One region of the Paenibacillus sp. FSL W7-1279 genome, then DNA from elsewhere that is predicted to be linked to it. Evidence: a T-box and tRNA genes for the amino acid it is inferred to sense, from the RefSeq annotation. Region 1 holds a T-box; the other holds one or more tRNA genes.
The links. The T-box of region 1 lies ahead of MKY82_RS07920 (valine--tRNA ligase). A T-box ahead of a tRNA ligase gene usually reads a tRNA of that ligase, here a tRNA-Val.
Positions count from the first base shown of each region.

Region 1 (4,405 bases):
TTGACGTGGATTTGTTATCCAAACGCAGCTTGAACATTACAGGGGTTCTGTCGCTCAAAGGAATTCAGGCGGCGGCTCCGGGAGCCCGTGACCAAGTATGGGCCAATGAGGAATTCACAGTGGTACATGCTCCTGAAGCGACTGATTTGTATTCGAACGGGGAGCAGCAGTTCGCAGCCAACCCGTACGACCAGCTTCATGGCAGCGGAGCTCATACAGACGCTAACTCACCTTCTCCTTCTTACTTCAACGAGGCTCAGACCAGAGCCCAAGAGTTCGGGACGGATGCGCGCACACAGCAGTATCTGGCATCCTGGGCGCAGTATGAGAACCAAACACGGGATTCACAGGACTCAGCAGACAGCACCATTAGCATTTCTAATTCGCCTGAAGCTCGGGATACGGTCGAATATGCCTTACATAATGAGACGGAAGCTCAGGCAGCTGAGTCGTCGATTCCAAGTGTATGGCAATTCGAACGGGCTTCGGTCCAGCCCGAGCCGGAGCAAGAAGATCCAGCAGCCGGTTTTCCGGGTGTCATTGAGCGTAAGGGTGAAGAAGTGGAAGCCGTTCCGGTACTGGAATCACCGGAAACGGAGGAAGTGCAGCCTGTTTTTGCTGAGGAAGAATTCCCTTCGGAGGATATGGATGATATAACGGAAGAGGTTTCCATTAAAGCCGAAGAGGTTCCGACCAAGCCGGAGTTAAAGGTGGCCTTCAACACGAAGAACAGCAGCACAACCAGCGCATCGGGCGTAGGCTTCTCTTCGTTGCTTCAATCGAGCAGAACGGTTCAGGATCAGGATCAAGCCGCTCGGGACGAGGAAGAAGAGACGGAGGAATTGGTTGACTCCGCAACGGCCGAGGACGTGGAGTGGAAGAGTCTGTTCCTGGGTAACCGCCGTGAGGAAACGCCTTTCCGCAAGGTCCGGATGTGCATTGTGCAGCGTGAGGAGACACTCGACGTGATTGCCGAGCGTTATCAACTGACGCCGCGAGAGCTTTTGTTATATAACCGCATGTCCGAGCAGAATGTGGAAGAAGGCCAGGTATTATACATTCCCCAGTAATCAGCGGAGGAAGCGATCGCGTTTAGAACAAGCAGGTCAAGGTAGGATATCCTTGGCCTGTTTTTTGTGTTTGGCGGGGAGTCGGTTAGAAGAAGAGGGGAGTCGGACGAGCCGGGGCTTCTTTTTACAATGTATTAGAATTAATTTGGATCGACAGGTATGATGTCTAAATCGTTCGGAAACACTCGAAATATTGACTATATGCAACAACCACGGTATATTTGAATAGTATATGTACAGGTATTCCTAAAGCTAGAACAACGTTGAACGGGAAGAGTAGGAAGGTATGGCCTTCAGAGAGCGGAATTGCTATCAAGCGCTGTGAGATTCCGCAGGAACCAGCTTGCCGAAGTCGCCCCGGAGTTGCGGACTTGAGATAGAGTAGGGATCGATCGCTACCCTGGTTAGAGTTCGCCGGCCGCAGCCGTTATCTGCGTAAAGTGTCGTGCTTGATCGCTGGCCTTTCATGTTCTGCATGGGAGGACTCGATTCATGAATGATTATAAGCGCGAAACAAAGGTGGTACCGCGAGAGAACAGTCTTTCGTCCTTTGAGGACGAAGGGCTTTTTTTGTTTCAAGCAAACATGGATATCCATGGCCACGCCCGGAGGCTAAAACGTTACGGGTTGGCAAAACTGATTAACAGTATCGGAGGTACGAAAATATGGATCAAAAACAAAACCAATCCCAGTTAGACATGCCGACGACGTATGATCCGAAGGCAGCCGAACAAAAATGGTATCCGTACTGGAAGGAAGGCGGCTTCTTTGAAGCTGGCAAACGACCGGACGCGGAGCCGTATACGATTGTTATTCCTCCACCAAACGTTACGGGAATGCTTCACATCGGCCATGCCCTTGACTTTACGCTGCAGGATATCTTGATTCGCGTAAAGCGGATGCAGGGCTATGATGCGTTGTGGCTGCCGGGCTCTGACCATGCGGGCATCGCCACGCAAACCAAGGTTGAGCAGAAGCTTCGCGAAGAAGGCGTTACCCGCTACGATCTGGGACGTGAAAAATTCCTGGAGAAAGTGTGGGAATGGAAGGATCTATATGCGAATACGATCCGTGACCAATGGTCCAAGATCGGCCTGTCCCTCGATTACTCCAGAGAGCGTTTCACGCTCGACGAGGGGTTGTCAGAAGCGGTTCGGGAAGTATTCGTCAAGCTCTATGATAAGGGGCTTATATATCGCGGCAAACGTATCATCAACTGGGACCCGGCTGCCCGCACGGCTTTGTCCGATATCGAAGTGGAGTACAAAGAGGTCAACGGCCATTTGTACCACTTGCAATACCCGCTCAAAGACGGCAGCGGCTCCATTACCGTAGCAACCACCCGCCCGGAGACCATGCTTGGCGATACGGCGGTAGCCGTTCATCCGGAAGATGGGCGCTATAAAGACATGATCGGCAAGACTTTGGTCCTGCCTATTGTCGGCCGAGAAATTCCGGTTATTGCCGATGAGTACGTGGAGAAGGATTTCGGCAGCGGAGCGGTTAAAATTACGCCGGCCCATGATCCGAATGACTTCGAAATGGGTCTTAGACATGATCTGCCGCAAATCACCGTGATGGATGAATCCGGGACGATGAATGAATTTGCCGGCAAGTACCAGGGTCTTGACCGAGCAGAATGCCGCAAGCAGATCGTAAGCGACATGAAGGAATCGGGCGTGCTGCTTCGCATCGAAGATCATGTTCATCAGGTTGGCCATAGCGAAAGATCCGGCGCCGTTGTCGAGCCGTATCTGTCGACGCAGTGGTTCGTTAAGATGCAGCCGCTTGCGGAAGCAGCCGTTACTGCGCAGAAATCCGGCAAGGGCGTAAATTTCGTGCCTGACCGATTCGAGAGAACCTACCTGCATTGGATGGAGAATGTGCGCGATTGGTGCATCTCTCGTCAATTGTGGTGGGGCCATCGGATTCCGGCCTGGTATTCCGAATCCACGGGCGAAGTGGTTGTTGCCATGAATGAAGAGGAAGCGCGCGCGAAGCTTGGCAAGGACGATCTGAGACAGGATGAGGATGTGCTGGATACCTGGTTCAGCTCGGCATTGTGGCCGTTCTCGACCATGGGCTGGCCGAATCTGGACAGTGAGGATTTCAAACGTTATTATCCGACAAGCGTTCTCGTAACGGGGTATGATATTATTCCGTTCTGGGTTTCGCGGATGATTTTCCAAGGGCTTGAATTTACGGATCAAATGCCGTTCAAAGATACGCTTATCCATGGTCTGGTTCGGGATAGCGAAGGCCGCAAGATGTCCAAGTCGCTCGGCAATGGTATCGATCCGCTCGAGGTTATCGAACAGTATGGCGCAGATGCCATGCGTTATATGATATCGACCGGCAGTACGCCGGGTCAGGATCTTCGATTCCGCTGGGAACGTGTGGAACAAGCGCGTAACTTCGCGAACAAGATCTGGAATGCGTCACGTTTTGCACTCATGAATCTGGAGGGCTTCACGGCGGCGGATATCGACATTTCCGGAGAGCTGGGAACGGCCGACCGTTGGATTTTGCATCGTCTGAACGAAACTTCCCGCGACATTACGCGTCTAATTGATGCCTACGAATTTGGCGAAACCGGTCGACTGCTCTACAATTTCATCTGGGATGATCTGTGTGACTGGTATATTGAATTTGCTAAGCTGTCCCTGTACGGCGAGGATCAAGCGGCCAAGAAAAAGACGCAGTCGGTGCTTGCCTATGTGCTGGACCGCACGATGCGCTTGATCCACCCGTTCATGCCGTTCATCTCCGAAGAGATCTGGCAGCATTTGCCGCATGAAGGAGAGACGGTGATGCTGGCTTCATGGCCGACCTATGATGAAGCATTTGAGAATGCGGAAGCCGTTACCGAAATGAACCTGCTGATGGATGTCATCCGTGCTGTACGTAACATCCGGGCGGAAGTAAACGTACCGATGAGCAAAAAAGTAGAACTCCAGTTGAAGCCGGTAAGCGAGCAAATTGCCGGCATCATCGATCGCAATGCGGATTATATTCGCCGCTTCTGCAACACGTCGGAGTATCAATCCTCCCTTGCGCTTGAGGCGCCGGATAAGGCGATGACCGCCGTGGTAACAGGTGTTGAAATGTATCTGCCGCTTGCCGGGTTGATCGATATCGCTCAGGAGATCACGCGTCTGGAGAAGGAAATTCAGCACTTGAACAGCGAAGTCGAGCGTGTGGAGAAGAAGCTGAACAATCCAGGTTTCGTATCGAAAGCACCTGAAATGGTGATTGAAGAAGAACGGGCGAAGCTTGCGGATTACTCGGACAAACGCAGTAAAGTGATTGCGCGCATCGAAGAACTGAGAGGCTAA
Region 1 covers NZ_CP150215.1:1,864,532-1,868,936, forward strand. Annotated here, with positions in the region: gene MKY82_RS07915 (LysM peptidoglycan-binding domain-containing protein) at 1-1,070, shown strand, start outside; T-box leader at 1,325-1,624, shown strand; gene MKY82_RS07920 (valine--tRNA ligase) at 1,736-4,405, shown strand.

Region 2 (4,405 bases), 470 kb from region 1:
AATGGTTTGGCATGGACCAAGCTGTATAAGTGAATCGGGGAATGACAGGAAGAGGAGGGGAAGATGAAGCGGATTACGCTAAGAGGATAAAATACGGACCAGCTGCCGGGTAAAGAACCATACCGGGTGCAGGGTTATGTGAATTAGATCGGGCAGAGAGGAAGGATCAAGACTAATTCCCCAGTCTCCTTCGCTCCACCCGGATAGCATGGATGGAGGCCCGGGTGCTTCCAAATTATAGGTTTCCCGTAATCGATTTATTGTTTCTTGGTTGAGCGAGCTGTTGTCTTCCCCGTAGGTTGTATGTGGTCCGAATGTTAGTAAAAGAACGATTAGGCATAATAAAGTCTTGTTTCGCAATGTTATATTCTCCTTAGGAAGGGCACCAGAGATGGATGCCTCTTCTTTCATTTTTTAGATTGTAAATGCTTGAACAGGAACGTAGGTTCGTATATAATAGAGATATAGCAAATTAACTTCCTAATTCACTCTTCACTTCATAGATCCATGATGGATTCCCCCACTTATGTATTTAATTACCTGTTGTTATGCCTTCCGGGCCTTATATAATCAACTTAGATGATGTCAGGATGTTAATATAGAGGAACTGAGTATTCTGGCTTAGTCATTTTCGCAAGGTCGTGGATTCTTGATAACTAGTGCTTGATTTTCGTTTGGTATATGGATTGGACGGTGCAGCGATTTAATTTCGTATTGGTGTATAAGAAGTTCTAAGCTGTTCTTTTTTAGAATTTTTGGGCCAATCCGGAGACATACACGACGTTAATGTTTTTGCATTTTCCATCACAGTTTCCAGACATATAAGAAGTGGCAGGCGCCATCGGAATTGACCTCAAGAACACGCATCATTTAGGACGACTCGATAGAAACTGAGGGTCTGTTGTCGGTATACCGTTTATTTATGGACGTTATAACCATCAATGTAATCAGGATAAATCGAGAATTGGCGTAGTACACATTTTAACCATTTCTTATGGTGTAGGGAGGAAATCTTTGAATGGAAGTTATTTGGTTTATGTTGTTTTCAACATTTGAAACACTGGCTATTTATTCGCTAATCATGACATTGCTTAGATTCAAGACGACAGAGTACATATGGCAGGCGTTGATTGTCATGATCCTTGCCAACTTACAAAGTTTCATCATGCGCAACGAACTTCAATTGGATTTTCTAGCCCCTCTCATTACCGTGTTAATCTTCGTTTTCTTATTCTCAGCCATTATTAAGATCCCGGTTATCTGGTCGGCGATCTGCACCATTCTGGGTTATATGTTTTATGCGTTAATTCAAACGGCATATCTGACAACGATATTCGGATCGATCGACTCCATTCAGACCGATCATGCCAATGGTTATATTCTTCAAATCCTCTCAGGTGCGACAGGACTATTGATATCCTGGATTATGTACAGATTTGGTATTGGGTTTAAGTACGATCTGGAAAAGCTGCGCATTAAATTTGAACATGTTCTATTGATCACGTTGATTATCGTGGTGTTGATATTAATTGCAATTCTATTTTACCTTAATCGTTTATGGCTGCACCTTCTCTTCTTTGGAATAACATTTGGAATCTTCTTGTATTATGCCATCAATACAGAGGAGCGGGAATCTTATGATCATAGAAGGCTTGTCAAAGCGGATAGCGGAGGGGATCAAACGCCAGGTACCCGACCATAAGTCCTCTGTTTCTGTTCTGAAACATGCGATCACCATCATTTTAAACGTATTGTGTATTGTGGTCTTCACGCTGCTTATCTCCATATTTACGGGTAACGTGAAGCAGGCGGTTATTGCCTTGACAGGTTTTGCGGTACTACGGCAATTTTCGGGAGGATATCATCTTAAGACGGGGGCAGGCTGTATTGCATTCACGACAGCGCTATTCACTCTGGTGTCTTTTGCGGATATGGGGAATGCAAGCATTCTCGTAATTACTGCTCTCAGTCTGTTGCTGGTGATGCTGTTCGCTCCCAGCCGAATTGAGAAGCAGTCCCGTATACCGAGGAAACATTACGTAAAACTTCGCTTGATTAGCTGTTTCATCGTTATGTTTAACTTTGGACTCCAGTCCCCAACATTGGCTGTCATATTTTTGGTCCAGGCTATCAGTTTAATACGCTGGAAAGGAGGACAAGCTCATGTTATGGATCCATAGGATTAGACATCGGTTGTTTTCGTTTATCGCATCTGCTCTGACGTTGGTAGCTGTTTTTGTAGTTAATACTGCAAGTCCCGTTTTTGTATATAGCGGAGAGACGCCGGAAGAACTGTTAAAGTAAGTCTTGATCCTTCGAAAGGGGACTGGGGTACTTAAAAATGATGGTATAAATAAAGATGAATATGTAGGTTATGGTTTCCGGTGAAATTCAGCTAGCTAGTCTAGAGAAGGAAAAAAGAAAAAACCCTTGATGCCAATGGCATCAAGGGTTTTCGGTTATGATCTGTAGTGGGCTCGAACCACTGACCCCTACCCTGTCAAGATAGTGCTCTCCCAGCTGAGCTAACAGATCATGAAATATTTAAAAAGGTAATTCATATATTACCAGCAGACAATGAGACTGTCAATGGTTTTCTCGTTATAAAAAATCACATTCCGGTTCAGACTAAATACAGCATGATTTTGCTAGTGGAGGAGCGTGAATGGTATGGCAGGTGGGAAATCCCATCATTTCAAACGAGCCGGACTGGTGCTCTCGTTGCTGGGGGTAACTGTACTGGGCAGCGGTTGCAGTATCCCGGAGAGAACGTCGGTGCAGCTGGAGCCGCTCCATGGATCAGCAGCGCCCGTAATGCTCGATGTTTACGGCCGTTCTGTAGATCAGGACGTGTATTCCAAGCAGGGAAGCGGGGCACTGGAGCCGGTTCCGCCGATGGATTCGGTGGACACATTACGTGATCTCCAACCATAAAGGGGTGCAGCAACGATCCGTATCAGATCGGTCGTAAGAATGTCTGTATCCACTGCTCGAACAACGAGCAGAGCAAACCGTCGGCTGGCAGGCTGGCGGTTTGCTGTAAAACGGCCGATGTTATTCCTCATCCCATTTGCGGGAATAACCTTTTTTAATCGCCCAAAAGATAGGGTAGATGATAACGGCTGAGATGATTACAGCCCAAAATATCGTGGCTCCCATGCCCATAAAGGCCATGCTCCTTTCAAGAAAACGTTAGCTTATACTATACAGGAAAACGATTATTTTGTATAATATCTCGATCTGCGATATCACTTAGGAATTGATTCTACATAAAGAGGTGTTGAAATGGCAGCAGAAATCATAAATGTATCAACCGAAGAGCAACTGCAGCAGGCGTTGGATATCCGGAAGGATGTTTTCGTGCTTGAGCAGAAGGTGCCGATTGACCTGGAGATTGATGAGTACGATCGTCTGGACTCCGATGCGTTTCATGTCCTGATCAAATCGGAGGGACAGTACGCGGCAACCGGACGTATCACCTATTACAATAAAGATTCCGCCAAAATGCAGCGAATTGCGGTTCGTAAGCCCTTCCGTTCCAAAGGGATTGGCCGCGTGCTGATGATGGCATTGGAAGCGCAGGCGCGTGAATTGAAGCTGCAGTATTCTGTACTGGATGCACAGGTGCAAGCGGAGGCATTTTACCGCAAGCTTGGGTATGAGACCATTTCGGACGAGCCGTTTGATGATGCGGGTATTCCCCACGTTCGTATGAAAAAGGAACTGTAGGCTTCTTACCATATTAAGGTGCTAATGATCCTCACTGTTTAAAAAGAAAAGACCTCGAGTATAAACTCGAGGTCTTTTTAGTCATGATTTTAAAAGTTTGGCAAATTGTCCAGGTTGTTGCTGGGATCGCCATCCGCATTGGAGCGAAGATGTTCGTCACCGTCACGCCCACGGAATACGTTCAGGTTTTTGATCTCTTTATTCTTGGCCATTTGTTGTGCTGTCTTGTAGTCAACGACACTGCCGTTATCCAGCTTAAGTTCGATGATGTCGCCATCTCCGTTTTTACGGACGCCTACGACTTCTTGTTGTGTATTATCCATATGAATCGCCTCCCGGCATTAGTGTTCCCGGGAAACCTCATAAACTATTCATCTATACTGAACTACAATTCGTATACCCGCTGCTGCTCCACAAATTCCATGATGCCGGTCTTGCCAATAAAAGCTTCGACCTCATCGCTGTAATGCATGAGATAGGTGCGCTCCTGAATTTCTTGTGGTAGGCTAAGCAGCTCATCCAGTGTCGTATGAACCTCGCCGGGACCTTGCAGCTGACATTCATGCAGAATCACTTCACAATCCCGCTCATTCACTAATTGGTTGAGCAGTATAGGGTCGAATACCATGTCAGCACTGTAAAAAATCCGATCATTTAGATAAAGCGAATAGCTGTC
Region 2 covers NZ_CP150215.1:2,330,043-2,334,447, forward strand. Annotated here, with positions in the region: gene MKY82_RS10115 (hypothetical protein) at 1-33, shown strand, start outside; gene MKY82_RS10120 (hypothetical protein) at 1,019-1,702, shown strand; gene MKY82_RS10125 (accessory gene regulator B family protein) at 1,638-2,180, shown strand; gene MKY82_RS10130 (cyclic lactone autoinducer peptide) at 2,164-2,304, shown strand; tRNA gene MKY82_RS10135 (tRNA-Val) at 2,463-2,535, opposite strand; gene MKY82_RS10140 (hypothetical protein) at 2,671-2,934, shown strand; gene MKY82_RS10145 (GNAT family N-acetyltransferase) at 3,286-3,729, shown strand; gene MKY82_RS10150 (DUF3892 domain-containing protein) at 3,819-4,052, opposite strand; gene MKY82_RS10155 (MBL fold metallo-hydrolase) at 4,115-4,405, opposite strand, start outside.
Region 2: it has a tRNA-Val gene. The T-box ahead of MKY82_RS07920 (valine--tRNA ligase) is inferred to sense a tRNA for this amino acid. The anticodon was not compared.